DNA from 4 places in the Pseudomonas maumuensis genome. Region 1 is predicted to be linked to each of the others. Evidence: riboswitches for the same ligand, from Rfam matches in the RefSeq annotation. Region 1 holds a riboswitch; each other region holds the start of a gene.
The links. A riboswitch is a leader RNA that binds a small molecule or an ion and turns the genes downstream of it on or off. The one in region 1 is predicted to bind cobalamin.
Positions count from the first base shown of each region.

Region 2: it holds a riboswitch for cobalamin, as region 1 does, so the genes downstream of both, KSS90_RS10585 (ABC transporter substrate-binding protein) here and KSS90_RS11245 (TonB-dependent receptor plug domain-containing protein) in region 1, are expected to answer to the same signal.
Region 3: it holds a riboswitch for cobalamin, as region 1 does, so the genes downstream of both, cobO (cob(I)yrinic acid a,c-diamide adenosyltransferase) here and KSS90_RS11245 (TonB-dependent receptor plug domain-containing protein) in region 1, are expected to answer to the same signal.
Region 4: it holds a riboswitch for cobalamin, as region 1 does, so the genes downstream of both, KSS90_RS10710 (TonB-dependent receptor) here and KSS90_RS11245 (TonB-dependent receptor plug domain-containing protein) in region 1, are expected to answer to the same signal.

Region 1 is NZ_CP077077.1:2,464,264-2,468,469, forward strand. Features, by position in the region: gene KSS90_RS11235 (TonB-dependent receptor) at 1-762, opposite strand, end outside; gene KSS90_RS11240 (DUF2946 family protein) at 834-1,223, opposite strand; cobalamin riboswitch at 1,367-1,570, shown strand; gene KSS90_RS11245 (TonB-dependent receptor plug domain-containing protein) at 1,661-3,616, shown strand; gene KSS90_RS11250 ((2Fe-2S) ferredoxin domain-containing protein) at 3,628-4,206, shown strand, end outside.
Region 2 is NZ_CP077077.1:2,296,732-2,300,937, forward strand. Features, by position in the region: gene KSS90_RS10580 (FecCD family ABC transporter permease) at 1-915, opposite strand, end outside; gene KSS90_RS10585 (ABC transporter substrate-binding protein) at 912-1,925, opposite strand; cobalamin riboswitch at 2,036-2,233, opposite strand; gene KSS90_RS10590 (acetyltransferase domain-containing protein) at 2,261-3,421, opposite strand; gene KSS90_RS10595 (PDR/VanB family oxidoreductase) at 3,620-4,206, opposite strand, start outside.
Region 3 is NZ_CP077077.1:1,489,066-1,493,271, forward strand. Features, by position in the region: gene KSS90_RS06935 (C40 family peptidase) at 59-694, shown strand; gene KSS90_RS06940 (C40 family peptidase) at 840-1,373, shown strand; gene KSS90_RS06945 (hypothetical protein) at 1,415-1,993, opposite strand; cobalamin riboswitch at 2,145-2,362, shown strand; gene cobO (cob(I)yrinic acid a,c-diamide adenosyltransferase) at 2,473-3,084, shown strand; gene KSS90_RS06955 (cobyrinic acid a,c-diamide synthase CobB) at 3,081-4,206, shown strand, end outside.
Region 4 is NZ_CP077077.1:2,324,022-2,328,227, reverse strand. Features, by position in the region: gene KSS90_RS10720 (GNAT family N-acetyltransferase) at 1-399, shown strand, start outside; gene KSS90_RS10715 (outer membrane beta-barrel protein) at 471-1,217, opposite strand; cobalamin riboswitch at 1,378-1,582, shown strand; gene KSS90_RS10710 (TonB-dependent receptor) at 1,690-3,816, shown strand; gene KSS90_RS10705 (DNA-3-methyladenine glycosylase family protein) at 3,848-4,206, opposite strand, start outside.

The DNA of each region.
Region 1 (4,206 bases):
CTTTTCTTCCAGGTACTCGATGGCCAGGGTGTGCGACAGCTGGTCGTTGATGTCGCTGAGCAGCGAGAAGGCCAGGTTGCCGGCCCCGTTCTCCTGGCGGTCGATGTAGCCATTGGTGCTGGTGCGGCTGTAGTCGAGCCGCGCGTAGTGGCGCGGCCCGTCGCCGCTGTTGAGCGCCTGGTTGAAGCCGACCGAGGTTTCCATCGTGTCGTAGCGCCCATAGCTGATGCGGCCCTCGAAGGTGTCCTCGTCGCGGTTGGCCAGTTTGGTGATCATGTTCAGGCTGCCGCCGACGGCGCCGCTGCCGTTGAGGAACGACGACGGCCCGCCGAGCAGTTCGACACGGTCGTAGATCCATGCCCCGACCGGGCGCCCGGCGGCGCCGTACTGCAGGTTGATGCCGTTGAACAGCTGGCTGACCTGGGCGCCGTTGAAGCCGCGATACGTCACGTAGCCGCCCCAGCCGGGCGGTGCCGAGGCATTGACCCCGGGTAGCGCGTTGGCGGCGTCCTGGAAGTTGCGCGCGCCGATGCGCTGCATGGTCTTGCGGTCGGCAACGCTGACCGAGGCGGGGTTTTCGCGGGCGCTGAGGTTCAGGCGTGAGCCGCTTTCGATGGGCCGGTCGAGGTCAAGGCGGGTCGCTTCCTCGGGTTGGTCGGCGGTGGCCGTGACATTGCTGGCGGGCAGGGTGAGGGTGTCGTCCTGCGCCCAGGCGCAGGTTGCGCTGCCAACGAGCAGCGCCAAAGTGGTCATACGGAACATGCAAGGCTTCCTGGCTGAAATCGGTGAGCGCACGCCCGCTGCCGATCAGGCAGTACGTGGGCGTGGCGATGTCAGAACGCGAGAAGCGAAGCGGGGGAGGCGCGGGGATTGACCAGTGGCCAGCGCTGCTTGGGCAGGCGCGGCGCGGGTTGTCTGGGTAAGGGTTTGCTCGACTCCCCGGCGAGCAGGGCCAGCAAGCCGAAGAACACCGCCAGCAGGGTGGCGCTGAACAGGCTGGCGATCACGCAGTCGCCGCCAGCGGGCAGCACCGGGTCGGTGATGTCCTGCTCGCCCTTGAACACGCCGCTGCTGTCGGCTGCGCACCAGGCGGCGTCATCGAGGCCGGCCAGGCGCAGCCCGGCCATCTGCCCATGGCCCATGGCGCACAGCAACGAGCCGAACAGGATGCTGAAATACAGCACCCAGGCGACTTGCGATCGTGTGTGGCGGGCCAGCTTCATCGGCAAAGCTCGAAGGGAATGGGAATAGGTTCGGCGTGCGGATTCTACAACTTTTGACACATCTGCCTAGAGTGATCGGCCGATAAAAAACACGCGAAACGATTCACCGGCCTTTGCTTGACGCACCTTGCCCCAAGGTGTTCAGATGCCGACCGATTTCAGGTGTCCCATGCCGCCGCGCATGGGGTGAAACGGGAAACCGGTACGCGCTTCGCGCCAGTCCGGTGCTGCCCCCGCAACGGTATGCAAGTGATGCCTTCGACAGACCACTGTGGCCCGCGCGTCATGGGAAGGTGAAGACATCTTGTCTTGCGAGCCCGGAGACCGGCCTGGAATGTAGTAGGCAAACTCCTGCGGTGGGCGGGCATGGGCCGGTATTGGCGTGTGCGCGATCCGTGCTCCTGCGTGCTTCTGCGAAAGTCACTTTCGAGAAGAGCATGATTGCTGTGATTCACTCCCGACGTCGTTTCCCCAAGGCCCGGACCTTGTTCCTGGGCTGCCTGGCGAGCCCCCTGGCACTGGCCGCAAACACCCCCCTGATCCTCGACCAGCAGATCGTCGCCGCGCCGTCGGTGGAGTCGACCACGGTCGCCGCCATGGCCCAGTACGGCAGCAAGGTCGAGATCGTCAGCCGCGAGCAGATCGAGCGCGCCGGCCCCGGCGCCGACATCACCCGGGTGATGCAGATGTTCATCCCCGGCTTCTACGTCGCGCCGAAGAACGGCCCGTTCGACTACGGCACCTATTCGCTGCTCGGCGGGCGCAACGACGACACCCTGATCCTGCTCGACGGTGTACGCCTGAACAACCGCCTATACGGCGGCCTGTACCTGGACACCTTGCCGGCCAACGCGGTGGAGCGCATCGAGGTGCTCAAGGGCGGCCAGAGCCTGTTGTTCGGCACCCAGGCCGTGGCGGGGGTGATCAACATCGTCACACGCAGCCCGCAACGCCGCCAGACTTCGGGTGGGGTCAACCTGGGCCTGGACAGCTTCGCCGGCAACAGCAAGGACGCCCGCGTCGAGCGGGTCTTCAGCAACGGCTTCGGCGACCTGGGCCTGCTGGCCTATGTCAGCCACAACGTCTCCGACGGCTACCAGCCGTTTCGCAACCGCGACTACAGCGGCAACGTCAGCGACAAGAAGCGCGGCTACGAGGTGACCACCTTCGGTGGCAAGGCGATCCAGGCCTTCGGCGACGATGCGCGGCTGGAGCTGTTCTACCAGTACACCGACGCCAACCTCGATTTCGCCCGACCGGTGAACAATTACAAGACCACCAACGACCGCGTGCAGCAGATCGCCACGGCTACCTTCGAACAGCGCATCAGCGAGCGCCTGAGCTACTTCGTCAAGGGCCACGTCAACGACTGGGACACCCGCTACACGCGCATCAACAACCGCGCCGACGGCTCCCGCGACGTGGTCAACCACAACGACTACTGGGGCTTCACCGATTGGGGCGTGCAGGCCGAGGGCAAGGCCGAACTCGACGGCGGCCACGTGCTGGTGTTCGGTTCCGACAACCAGTGGTTCAAGGGCCAGGACGACGTGCTGGTGATCGACGACAACAAGGCCCAGGCCAATGCGTTGTATGCCCAACTGCGTCCCAGGATCGAGGCCTTGCCCAACTGGCACCCTAGCCTCGGCCTGCGCCACGAGGCCATGAGCGGCGGCGACAGCGCCACCGTCGGCATGCTCACCTCGCTGTACGACCTGAACGACAACTGGCAACTGCGCGGCCAGTATGGCAGCGCCTACAAACTGCCCAATGCCGAGCAGTTGTTCGTCAACGAGCCTGGCGACGAGATCGGCAACCGCGACCTCAAGCCCGAGAAGAGCCGCAATGCCGAGCTTGGCCTGGACTACCACGGCCTGCTGCTGGAGCGTGAGTTCAGCGCCAGCGTCAGCGTGTTCCGCCGCAAGATCACCGACTTGATCACCCTGGACGGCAGCCAGTGGGTCAACGGCCAGGGGCAGGTACAGATGCGTGGCTTCGAGGCCGATGCGCGTATCCAGCTTGACGATCAATGGAGCCTGCAGGCCGACATGACCCGCAACCTCACCGAGTCGCGCACCGGGGCAACGATCAACGACGTGCCGAGTTTCTTCGCCCGTTCGCGGCTCGGTTACGAATCGGCGGACCGCATGTGGGGGGCCGGGGGCGCCATTCGCTATATCCGCGACGTGGTCAGCTCCAAAGGTGTCGACTACGGCCATTACTCGGTGGTCGACGCCGATGCCTACCGCTACCTGGACGGCGCCCGCCAGCACCGGCTGAGCCTGCTGGTGGAGAACCTGTTCGACCGCGACTATGTCACCAGTCGGGCGAGCAATGTCGACAACCTCGGGCGGCCGTTCACCAGCGAACTGCGCTACACCTACAGCTTCTGAGGGGCGTGAGCATGGACTACCAGCGCGTGTTGTTCGTCGGCCCCGGCCTGGGTGGCGGCTCGGCGGCGGAAGCTTTCGGCGCCGAGATTCGTGACCTGCGTGGCCGCGAGGCGGGCCGGGATATCGTCGACACCCTGGAGGGTTTCGACGGGCTCTGGGCGGTGATCCGCGAGGCCCTCGACCAGGGCGTGGAACGCCTGCTGGTGGTGGACCTGGAACCCACCTCGGACAGCGCCTACCTTGACTGGCTGCGCGATGAGCTGGGGCGCTTGGCGCAAGGTCGGGCCGGCGTCTGGGTCACGGCCCAGGCCATGGGGCGGCGCGGCCTGGATGCGCGGGTGGCCTGTGCCAGCATCGGCGAGCCTACCCGCCATCTGGCGTGCGACCAGGTCAACGCGGTGGCCAGCGACCCGGACTGGTCGCGGGTGCCCGAGCATGCCCGCCAGGTGTTCCTCTGCACCGGCCCTCGCTGTGTGCGGCGCGGCGCCTTGCCGCTGTGGAAACGCCTGCGCCGGCGGTTGCTGGAGCGTGACCTGATCGAGACCCCCGGCGGCGTGCTGCTGACCCGCACCGGTTGCCAGTTTCCCTGC
Region 2 (4,206 bases), 170 kb from region 1:
ACGCGAGAGGATGTCGGCGACGATCAGGAACAGCGCACCGCCCAGGGCGCTGGCCGGCAGCAGACGGCTATGCCCGGGGCCGAGCAACAGGCGCAGGGCATGGGGAATGACCAGGCCGACGAAGCCGATGGCACCGACGATGGACACCATCACCGCGGTGACCAGCGCCGCGCAGCTGATCAGCAGCAGCTGTGTGCGGCGCACCGGTACGCCCAGCGAGGCCGCCGAGTCGGCGCCGAAGGTGAAGGCGTCCAGTGCCCGGCGCTGCCACAGGCATATCGCGAGGCCGAACAGGGCGACTGGCACCGCCAGCCACACCGACGGCCAGCGCACGCCGCTGAGGTTGCCCAGCAGCCAGAACAGGATGCCGCGGGCCTGCTCGGCGGTGGCCGACTTGGTGATGAGGAAGGCGGTGAGGGCGTTGAACAGTTGCGAGCCGGCGATGCCGGCGAGGATCACCTGGGCGTTGTCCTGGCGGCTGCCACTGGCGCGCGACAGCAGCAACACCAGGGCGAACGCCGCCAGCGCGCCGATGAAGGCGCCGGCCGACAGCGACAGCACCGCGCCGCCCAGGCCGAACAGCCCCACCGCCACGGCACCGGTCGAGGCGCCGGCCGATAGGCCCAGCAGGTACGGCTCGGCCAACGGGTTGCGCAGCAGCGCCTGGAGGATCACCCCGCAGGTCGCCAGCCCCGCACCGCAAGCGGCGGCGACCAGGGTGCGCGGCAGGCGGTAGTTCCAGACGATGCCGGCGTCGATCGGGTCGACGGCATGGCCGGCCTGCCACAGCTGGTTGGCCAGCACCTGCCAGATCGCCTCGGTACTTACCCGGGTCTCGCCGATGGCGATCCCAGCCAGCATGGCCACGCACAGGGCGAGCAAAGCAAAGAGGCTGATGGGCAGCAGGCGGCTCATGGCTGCGGTGCTTTACCGCTGGCGAAGGCGCTGGACAGCACATCCAGGCCGCGGAACAGACGAATGCCGGCCTGCATGGCGTCGGCGTCGAGGACGATGATGCGGCCGTGCTTGACGGCGTCCATGTTGCGCGTGACCGGGTCGTTGCGCAGGAAATCGAGTTTCAGCTGGTAATCGTCGGCCGGGTAGCGGCGGCGGTCCATGCGCGCAACGATCAGCCAGGTGGGGTTGGCCCTGGCCAGGGTTTCCCAGCCCACGGTAGGCCATTCTTCGCTGGACTCGACCACGTTGCGCACGCCGAGGGTCTGCAGCATGTAGTCGGCCACGCCCTGGCGCCCGGCGACATAGGGGTCGGTCTTGAGGTCGGCGCTGGAGAACCAGAACAGCGCGCTGGTGTGCGCCAGGTCCTGGCCGGCCAGGCGCTGCCTGGCCCGTTCCAGCTGGCCCTGGAGCTCGGCATTCAGGCGTGCGCCACGCTCCTGCACGTCGAAGATCTCGGCCAGCTGGCTGACGCTCTTGTAGATGCTCTGCACCTTGAACGGCTGCAGGCGGGTGCCGTCGGCACCCACCAGATTGTCCTTGCCCTCGCAGTCCGAGGGCAGCAGGTAGGTGGGGATGCCCAGCTCCTGGAACTGCTCGCGGGTGCCGACCGCGCCCTGGGCGCCGATCATCCATTCGAACTGCGCCGTCACCAGTTGCGGACGTTTGCCGACCACCGCTTCGAAGCTCGGTTCGTTGTCGGCCAGGCGTGGGATCTTGTCGTTCTGTGCCTTGAATTCCGGCAGCACGTTGTTGAACCACAGCGAGGTGCCGGCCAGCCGCTCACCCAGGCCCAGGGCATAGAGCAGCTCGGTGCCGGCCTGGCCGACGGTCACCGCCCGTTGCGGGGCCTGGGTGAAGGTCTGCGGCATGCCGCAGTTGTCGACGGTCAGCGGGTACTGGGTCGCGCTGGCGTGGGCCAGGCTCGACAGGGACAGGCCGGCGAGGAGGACGGCGAGGCGGTGCGGCATGGTGGGGCGATCTCCTGAGTGGTACACGGAATGGCCCACGGACAGGCATCGCCAGGCAGCCTGCGAAAGCACGCGGCCAGGGGCGGATGACCATCCCGGACACCCCGCCGGTTGGTGAATGCGTGCCGGCAGGTCTCCTGACTGGTGCGTCCAGGCCGGCGCCAGCCTTCCCGGGTCGGCAGACCCAGTGGCATCGATGGCGCAGGCTCGGCACCTACAGTTGCGGGGGCAGTTCCCTTTGGATCGCCAGCGGCGAGCCCGGGATTCCCTTTTGATTCCGTGTGGAAACCGGCGGGCGGCATGGTAGACCATCGGACTGTCGGGTGAAAACGCTTTTACAGGTACTTGAGCCAGGCGATATCGCGCCGGCGCGCTTTCAGCCGGGCAAACCAGCGCACCGGCAGGTACAGGGTAAGTGGCAGCAGCACGGCGGTCAGCCACACCGCGCCGATACCATCGAAACCGAAAAAGCGGCCCTGGTTCAGGCCGAACAGCGCCACGCAGGCCACGTAAAGCAGCTTGAGCGCATACAGGTGCAGCAGGTAGAAGAACATCGGCGCGGCGCCGAACACCGCAAGCGGGCCGATCCAGCGGGCGTCGCCGGCACGCTCGAAGCCGCGCAGCAGGAGCAGGCCGACGCCGAGGGTCAGGGCCAGGAACAGCAGCGACGGTGGGTACTTGGTGATATTGAAGAAGCTCATCAGCGTCTGCCCGACGCTGGCGTAGAGGCTCCAGGGGGCTTCGCCATAGCCATTGAGCAGGCGCAACGCGCTGAACCCCAGCAGCAAGGTGGCGCCGGACCATAGCAGGCGCTGCTGGCGCTTGCCGGCGTCGCTGCTCCGCGCGAACCACGGGCCGAGCCCATAACCCAGGGCGATCACGCCGATCCATGGCAACAGCGGGTAGGACGTGCGTAGGCGCAGATGTTCGCCCACTTCCAGCCAACTGCGCTCATGCAGGATCGCCCATGGCACATGCAGCGCCGATTCCGGCCCGAAGTGCAGGCCATCGAGCAGGTTGTGACCGGCGACGATCAGCGCGCCAAGGGCGAGCAGCGCCGGGCGCGGCAGCCACACCAGCAGCGACAGGGCGAGCATGCTCAGGCCGATGGCCCAGATCACCTGCAGGTAGATCACGCTCGGTGGCAACTGGAAGGTCCAGGCGAAGTTGACCAGGGTGAATTCCAGCACAACCAGGAACAGACCGCGCTTGAACAGGAACACCGAGACATCGCCCCGGCCGTGGTGTTTTTCGCCGTAGAGCCAGGCAGCCAGCCCGGTGAGCAGCACGAACACCGGTGCGCACAGATGCGCCAGGGTGCGGCTGGCGAACAGGCTGGGTTCGGTGGCGTCGATCGCGTCGATGGTCATCGGGTCGCTGACCTGGCGATGCAGGAAGAAGGTTTCGCGCACGTGGTCCAGCAGCATGAACAGGATCACCAGACCGCGCAGGGCGTCGATGCTTTGCAGGCGTTGGGGGAGTTGGGGGCTGGCCATCGAGGAAAGTCGCAAACAGAGAAAGTAAAATGTTATCTCATAACAATTACTGAATCCACAGGGACGCATTGGTGTCGACTCGACCGGCGCCATCGCGGGGTAAGCCCGCTCCTAGTAGGGGGAGCGCATGACCTGTAGGAGCAGGCTTGCCCGCGATGGCATCGTGCGCTCCACTGGAGCGCGATCTGGCTCTGGCCCTTAGAGATCCAGCACCAACCGCGCCGAGCGCGCCCGCGACACGCACAGCATCATGCTCTGCTGCGCGGCTTTTTCCTCGTCGCTCAAGTACTGATCGAAATGCTCGGCCTCGCCTTCGAGGATCGCTGTCTCGCAGGTGCCGCACACCCCTTCACGGCACAGGCACTCGACCTTCGCGGCCTTGGACTTCTCGATGGCCTGGAGGATGGTCATGCCTTCCTCGACTTGCAGCTCGGTGCCCGAGCGGGCCAGCACCACGGTGAAGGCCGAACCTGTGGCCGGCGCGGCAGCGGCGAACTGTTCCCAATGCACACGGGACTCGGCGATGCCAGCGGCGGCGGCGGTGGCGATCACCGCGTCGATCAGCGGCTTGGGCCCGCACACATAGAGGTGGGCGTCATCGGCCAGGCCCGCGCACAGCGCGGCGAGGTCGAGCTTGCGGTCCAGGCTGTCGATGTAGAACCGCGTGTTGCCGGCATGCGGGCCTTGTTCCAGGTCGCCCTGGAAGGCGCCGTGTTCCGGGGCGCGGAAGGCGTAGTGCAGCTCGTAGGGAGTGGCGCCACCTTCCAGCTCGTGCAACTGCGCCA
Region 3 (4,206 bases), 980 kb from region 1:
GGGTCCGATAGAAGGCATAGTTTCCCCCTTCTAAAGGACTACAGACACGGTCGTGCCCATGCTGAAGCGCTTCGCACCCCTCGTGCCACTTGCACTTGTCACCCTTCTTTACGGCTGTGCCTCCACCGGCCCGGTCAGCACCTCGCAGGATCAACGCATGGCCGCCGAGCAATCGGTCAAGGCCAAGGCTTCCACTTCTTCCGTATTCACCGAGGAAGAGCTGGCTAGCGAAGATGACCTCGAGGCCTTCTCCAGCAACAGCAAACCGTACCAGTTGCCCGTGCTGGCCGACAGCATTCTCGAGCGCGGCATGGCACTGATCGGTACCCGCTACCGCTTTGGTGGCACTTCCGAGAAATCCGGTTTCGACTGCAGCGGTTTCATCGGCTATCTGTTCCGCGAAGAAGCTGGCATGAACCTGCCGCGTTCGACCCGCGAGATGATCAACGTCGACGCCCCCAAGGTCGCACGCAACAAACTTAAGCCGGGCGACCTGCTGTTCTTCAGCACCAATGGTCGTGGCCGGGTCAGCCATGCTGGCATCTACCTGGGTGACAACCAGTTCATCCACTCCAGCAGCCGCCGCAGCGGTGGTGTGCGCATCGACAGTCTGGGCGACCGCTACTGGAGCAAGACCTTCATCGAGGCCAAACGTGCGCTCGCCATGGCGCCGACCACGATCTCGCGCAATTGAATTGATATCAAAATGCTGTACCCTGCCACGGCGGCGTAGCTGAAAAGCTCGCCGCCGTGCGCATTTACAGAAAGCGTCTAATCTAAATTCTCAACTCTTTTTACCTTCGGCCATGGCCGGGGCTTCCCGACAGGACGTTTACATCATGGCGATGTTGGCGCGCTTCGCATTCCTCTCCCTCGTGGCCCTGCTTGCGGCGTGTTCCAGCCGGGCGCCTGCTCCGGCGCCGATGGCCAAAGCCCCGGTGGCGTTCAATCCTGCGCCGTCTTCTCCCGCAGCGGAGGATGTGCTGTTCCGCGCCATCGGCCTGGTGGGTACGCCCTATCGCTGGGGTGGCAACACGCCGGACGCCGGTTTTGATTGCAGTGGCCTGATTGGCTACGTGTACCGTGACGCCGCCGGTATCAGTCTGCCACGCACCACCCGCGACATGATCGTGATGCGTGCGCCGAACGTGGATATCAATGCGCTGCAGTCCGGCGACCTGGTGTTCTTCGCCACCAGTGGCGGCTCGCAGGTCAGCCATGCCGGGATCTACGTGGGTGAGGGGCGCTTCGTGCATGCGCCGTCCGCTGGCGGTACCGTACGCCTCGACTACCTGTCCAACAGCTATTGGGCCAAGGCTTATCTGCAGGCCAAGCGGGTGATCCCGCCGGGGCACCTGGCCCAAAATCCTTGACGGCGAGTGCCGTGCTCCCTGGCCTGCCTTTGGGTCAGGGTTCAGCCTTGCTTGAGCAGTAACGCCACCCCGGGGAAGTATTGTCCCAGTTCGTTGTGCAGCTTGCGGTAGGCATAAGGGAAGTACCAAGCAATCGCGCAGGCGGTGTGCTTCTGCAGGTCATCGACCAGGTCCTGCAACTCCTCTGGGCTGGCGTGCTGGCCAGCCTTCCACGGAGTGACGAACAGCGCCCCGGCCTTGAGTTGGCTGGCGTAGACGATTGCCCTGGCCTGATTGGCGGTTTCCTGCAGTGCCGGTGCCAGGTCCAGGCGAGCGATCCGCGGCCAGCGCTGGCTGCTGTGCAGGTGGATCGACTCCTCTGCGCTGCTGATGACCAGGTCGCCACGGGCCTCGCGCTCGCCTTCGTCACGTTGCTTCTTGCTTGTGTATTGCTCTAGTGCCGCCAACTCGGCCTGCCAGGCGGCCGCCGCGAGCAGCCCGGTGTTGGCGGCTGCGCCGTGCCAGTAAGGCGCTTCGTTGTCGCCCTGAAACTGGTTCAAGCGGTCGATGCAGTCGATCCAGCGTTCCAGGGCCGGACGCAGGAACTCCAGGCGCGGGTTGTTGATGATCAGGCCTTGCATACTGCGCTCTCCTTGCGATTGTGATCGAGGTCAGTTGAAATGGTGGCTATTTGATATCACTGCTTTGAGTGTGGCACAAGCTGGCGGATCGGCCATTGATCCGGGCCAGATCGGCCCTCGTTCGATTGACGCTCCCGGTGCAACCCTCTAACCTTCGCGGCGTGTTTCAGGTGCCCGGCGAACCGCGGTTCGGCAGGGTGAAACTGGGAAGCCGGTGGGCGCCAGCAGGCGCGAACCCGGCGCTGCCCCCGCAACGGTAGGTGAGTAGAAGACGGCGCATGGCCACTGGGTGCATCCACCTGGGAAGGCGCGCGGTCCGGGCATGTCCCGCTCACGAGCCCGGAGACCGGCCTGTCACTGCCAACGGCATCACGGAGGGTGATGCGCGGTGCGATGTGGCCTGCGCCACGGCCCCTGCGCGTTCTCCGTCTGCCCGCCTTTTCCCTGTCGCCCGCCGCGACAGTCAGCGGAGACCCCTGATGAGCGAATCCACCGAACGCGACGAACGTCACCTGGCGCGCATGCTGCGCAAGAAGGCGATCATCGACGAGCGCATCGCCAATTCCCCCAACGAGTGCGGCCTGCTGCTGGTACTGACCGGCAATGGCAAGGGTAAGAGCAGTTCGGCCTTCGGCATGCTCGCCCGGGCCCTGGGCCATGGCATGCAATGCGGCGTGGTGCAGTTCATCAAGGGCCGCAACAGCACCGGCGAAGAGTTGTTCTTCCGCCGCTTCCCCGAGCAGGTGCGCTATCACGTGATGGGCGAGGGCTTCACCTGGGAGACCCAGGACCGCCAACGCGACATCGCCGCTGCCGAAGCGGCCTGGGCGGTATCGCGCCAGTTGCTGCAGGATCCGTCGATTCAGTTCGTCGTGCTCGACGAACTGAACATCGCCCTCAAGCATGGCTACCTTGATCTCGACCAGGTGCTCTCGGACATCCAGGCCCGCCCGCCGATGCAACACGTGGTAGTCACTGGTCGCGCGGCCAAGCCGGAAATGATCGAACTGGCCGACACCGTCACCGAGATGGGCATGCTCAAGCATGCCTTCCAGGCCGGTATCCGCGCACAGAAGGGCGTCGAGCTGTGAGTGACTCGCGCCAATGCCCCGCCGTGCTGATCGCGGCCCCGGCCTCGGGCCAGGGCAAGACCACGGTCACCGCCGCCCTGGCCCGCCTGCATCACAACCTTGGGCGCAAGGTGCGGGTGTTCAAGTGTGGGCCTGACTTTCTCGACCCGATGATCCTCGAGCGTGCCAGTGGCGCGCCGGTCTACCAGTTGGACCTGTGGATGATCGGTGCCGAGGAGAGTCGTCGCCTGCTGTGGGACGCGGCGGGCGAGGCCGACCTGATCCTGATCGAAGGCGTGATGGGGTTGTTCGATGGCACGCCGTCGAGCGCCGACCTGGCCCGCCATTTCGGCGTGCCGGTGCTGGCGGTGATCGATGGCACGGCCATGGCCCAGACCTTCGGCGCCCTGGCCCTGGGCCTGGCGCGTTACCAGCCCGACCTGCCGTTCGCCGGGGTGCTGGCCAACCGTGTTGGCAGCTTGCGTCATGCGCAACTGCTCGAAGGCAGCCTCACCGAAGGCCTGCGCTGGTACGGCGGGTTGTCCCGCGAGCGTGGCATCGAGCTGCCCAGTCGCCACCTCGGCCTGGTCCAGGCCAGTGAACTGAACGACCTGGATGCGCGTTTGGATGCCGCCGCCGAAGCGCTGGGTGCCAGCTGCGATGCCGCATTGCCGCCACCGGTCGGTTTTGCCCGACCTGAGCCACTGGGCGTGACCACGCCGCTTGCCGGGGTGCGCATCGGGGTGGCCAATGACGAAGCCTTCGCCTTCACCTATGGCGCCAACCTGGATCTGCTGCGCAACCTCGGCGCGCAGCTCGAATTCTTCTCGCCGTTGCATGATCGGGAGTTGCCTGATGTAGACAGCCTGTACCTGCCAGGCGGCTACCCCGAGTTGCACCATCAGGCCCTGGCCGCCAACGCGCCGATGCTGGAGGCGATCCGTGGCCACCACGCCAAGGGCAAGCCGCTGCTGGCCGAATGTGGCGGCATGCTCTACCTGCTCGACGCGCTGACCGATGTGGCCGGTGTGCGTGCGCCGCTGGCAGGCCTGCTGCCGGGCGAGGCGACCATGCAAAAGCGCCTGGCGGCCCTGGCCCTGCAGGCTGTCGAGTTGCCCGAAGGCACTCTGCGCGGCCACACCT
Region 4 (4,206 bases), 140 kb from region 1:
GGCGAACTACTCGGTTCCTACTTCCTCAAGGCCAACGCCGCCGGCCCTGGCGGGCACGTGGGCAACTGCGGCTACATGGTGTGCGAGAACGCCCGTGGCCGCGGCGTGGCCAGGCTGATGTGCGAGCATTCGCAGAAGCTCGCTCGCCAGGAAGGCTTCCTGGCCCTGCAGTTCAATTCGGTGGTGGCGACCAACGAAGTGGCCGTGGCGCTGTGGCACAAGCTCGGCTTCGAGACTGTCGGACGCCTGCCCAAGGCCTACCGCCATGGTGAGCTGGGCCTGGTCGATTGCCTGGTGATGTACAAGTGGCTGGCCGACGAGCCGGTGGTGGAGAAACCGCCGCTGTTGATCGGGCGCAAGAACATCGAGGCGCGGGTGTCGCGTCGACGCGGGCGCTGAATGCCGTTGCGGGGCAAGCCCCTCGGCTGGAGGGGGTTGCCCTGCTACAGCGCAGGCGCGGGTTCAGCCGATCAGAACGCCAACCCCACCTTCACCCCGAACTCATCGCGCTTGAGCTTGGTGTTGTCCGCCACCGGGGTATCCTCGTCCAGCTTGTACTCGGTGCGGGTGTAGTACGCCCCCACCTGCACCGGCATGCCGCCCCGCTGGTTCATCAGCAGCGTGACTTCCGCATACGGGTTTGTGCGGTCCTTCATGTCGACACTGTCACTGCCAAAGTCATCGACCTTGAGCCGCGCACGGCCGTCGATGGTGTGGCGCGCGCCCACCTCCACGCGCAGGGTCGAGGCATCGAACTGATGGTTGTAGCCCAGCGCCGCCTTGGCGAACGGCGACTTGTAGGTCAGCCGCGTGTCGAGGTCGTTGATCTCGGGCTCGAAGCGGGTCCAGCTGTAGCCGCCGCCCACGCTCAGGTCAACGAAGTTGCGCGCGTCCAGCGCGGCGCGCCAGCCCAGGTCAAGGTCGGCCTGGGCCTCCTTGAGCTTGTTGTCGTTCTTCTTGCCGTACTTGGCCTCGGCACCGATCTGGTAGATGAAACCGGACTCGGCGGTCATCTTGTTGCCGAAGGTAGCGAACACGCCACCCTGGCCCATGTGTTCCTTGTCCGACTCGCTACCGCCTTCGAACTTGAACTTGTCGTAGGAACCCAGCAGACCGAGGGTGAACAGCGGATCGGTGCTCGGTGCCGCCGTGGCGGCCAGGGGAGCACCAACCAGGGCCAGCAGGCAGGCGTGACGCAGCAGGTTACGGGTAGACATTCGCAACAGTCTCCATGACGTGAATGAATGGTGAACGAGCGGTTCGAGACGACGCCCGCCGCAAAAGTTCGAAAAAAAATCGCCAAACACGTCTAAACCGCCATTGCGCCACGGATCTCCCGCCCATTCGAACGATTGACGCCCTGCCCGTTCGGTGGTCTGATGCGCGCCAGTTTCAGGTGCCCTGCGCCGCCGCGCGCAGGGTGAAACGGGAAGCCGGTGAGTCGTTGCCACGACAAGTCCGGCGCTGCCCCCGCAACGGTAAGCGAGCGAACCCTTCGACAGGCCACTGTGCGCAAGCATGGGAAGGTGAAGGCTTCATGCCCCTCGCAAGCCCGGAGACCGGCCTGAGGCTTCACTTGGCAACCCGCGGTGGGCGGGCGCAGGCCGGTATTCGCGTGCGCGTCTGCGCGCGCTTCGCCGTTGCGTGTTTTCCACCGGGATCCATTCTTTCCTGCAGCAGTGGAACGACATGTCCCGATTCAACAAGCTTCACTCCCTGGCGGCCTGCCTGGCCGTATCCCTGCCGGCGCTGGCCGATGATCATGCCGTGGCGCCCCTCACCCTGCCCTCCACGGCGATCACCGACACCCGCGAGCCGCAGGCTATCGACCTGGCCACCCCGACCCCGGCCGGCTCGCGCCTGAACCTCAGCGCCCTGGACACCCCGGCCAGCACCAGCAGCCTGACCGAAGCGCAGATCCAGCAGCGCAACAACCTGACCGTGCAGGACGCCGTGACCCGCTCGCCGGGCATCACCTTCATCGGCACGCCGGGCGACGGCGGCACCGGTCTGTCGGCCCGAGGCTTCACCGGCCAGAGCTCGGTGATGACGCTGTTCGACGGCTCGCGCCTGTATGCCGGCGCCGGCACCCTCACCTTCCCGGTCGATCCGTGGATGGTCGAGCGCATCGACGTGATCCGCGGCCCGGCCTCGGTGCTGTATGGCGAAGGCGCCACGGGCGCGGTGGTCAACGTGGTGCCGAAGAAACCGTTCGCCGGCGACATCCGCAACCACCTGCGCCTGGGCTATGGCTCCTGGGACCGCCAGCAACTGGGCCTGGACAGCGGCGGCAGCCTCAGCGAGCGCCTGAGCTACCGCGTCACTCTCAACCAGCAGGCGGGTAACGGCTGGGTCGATCGCACCGATTCGCGCAGCCTGGCCCTCAGCGCCGCACTGCGCTTCGACGCCAGCGACGACCTGAGCTTCACCCTCTCCCACGAACGCGGCGACGCGCAGCCGGCCAACTACTACGGCACCCCGCTGATCGACGGCCATTTGCGCCGCAGCGTGCGCGACAAGAACTACAACGTCAGCAACGACGTGCAGCGCTACCACGACGAGTGGACGCGCCTGACCAGCGACTGGACCCTGAGCGACAGCCTCAGCGCCCGCAACGAGCTGTACTACATCAAGAGCCGCCGGCACTGGCGCAACGCCGAGTCGTACGCCTGGGACGCCACCAGCGCGGTGGTCCAGCGAGGCAGCTTCCTGGAGATCAGGCACAACCAGGAACAACTCGGCGACCGCCAGAGCTTCAGCCTCGACCATGCGCTGTTCGGCCTGGCCAGCAAGACCGTGGTCGGCGTCGAGTACAACAAGATTCGCTTCAACGTCGACAGCAACTCGCCCTACCGTGATGGCGGCACTGACCCGCTCGATCCGTGGCAGCCGGCGCCTGGAGGCTTCCACAGCCTCAGCCCGACCCGAGCGCAGACGCTGTCCAAGGTCGACACCTTCGCCCTGTTCGCGGAAAACCGTACCCAGTTGACCGAGCGCCTGGCGCTGGTCACCGGCGTGCGCCGCGACCAGAACCACATCGACCGCAACGACCTGGTCAACGACACCCGCAGCGACCGCAGCCTGCGCGGCGGCAACTGGCGCGCCGGGCTGGTGTACGCGCTCAGCGACGACCTGTCGCTGTACGGGCAATACTCCACCAGCGAGGACGGCGTCGGCGACTTGCTCACCCAGCGCCCGAACAAGCGCCTGGACCTGACCGAGGCCAGGCAGACCGAGATCGGCCTCAAGCAGCGTTTCTGGGATGCGCGGGGCGAATGGACGCTGGCGGCCTATCACATCGTCAAGCGGAAGCTGCCGGTGTACAACCCGGTCACCCACGACAGCCAGCAGGCCGGCCAGCAGACCTCCGATGGCCTGGAGGCCAGCCTGGAGCTGGCGCTGGGCAAGCAGTGGCAGCTGTCGGCCAACGCGGCACTGGTGCGGGCCAAGTACGATGACTTCCTCGAGGAAGGCAACGATGGCTCGGTCCACGACCGCGCCGGCAACCGCCCCCAGGATGTGCCGCGGCGCACCGCCAACCTATGGCTGAGCAAGGGCTTCGGCCAGGCCCTGGACGCGGGCATCGGCCTGCGTTACGTAGGCGAACGCTACAGCAGTGCCGCCAACGATCAGCAGGTGCCGGGCTACACCGTGGTCGATGCCAACCTCGGCTGGCAGGTGCTGCCCGACGTACGCCTGGGCCTGCAGTTGAACAACCTGTTCGACCGCCAGTATGCCCAGTCGAGCTACAGCGGCGAGCAATGGCTGCTGGGGGCGCCACGTTCGTACTTCGCCACCCTCGACTACACCTTCTGAAGCATCGCGCCATCGGGGCCGCAGGATGCGATCAGCGCACGCTGCCCGGCCCCGCTTGCCAGGCGCGCAGCACCGCATAGCCACGCCAGGGCCGCCAGGCCTGCGCGGCTTGCGTTGCAGCGTTGGCGCCGCTCACTCCCAGGGCTTTTTGCAGTGCCACGTCGCCCGCCGGAAAGGCATCGGGCCAGCGCAGCGCGCGCAAGGCAATGTACTGCGCGGTCCAGTCGCCGATGCCCGGCAGGGTACGCAACCGGGCACAGGTGGCCGCGACGTCGACACCAGGGCTCAGGATCAGGCCGCCCACCAGCACTGCTTCGGCCAAGGCCTTGAGCGCCGCCTGGCGCTGGCGCGTGATGCCCAGTCGGCCTAGCTCGTCACCACTGGCCGCGA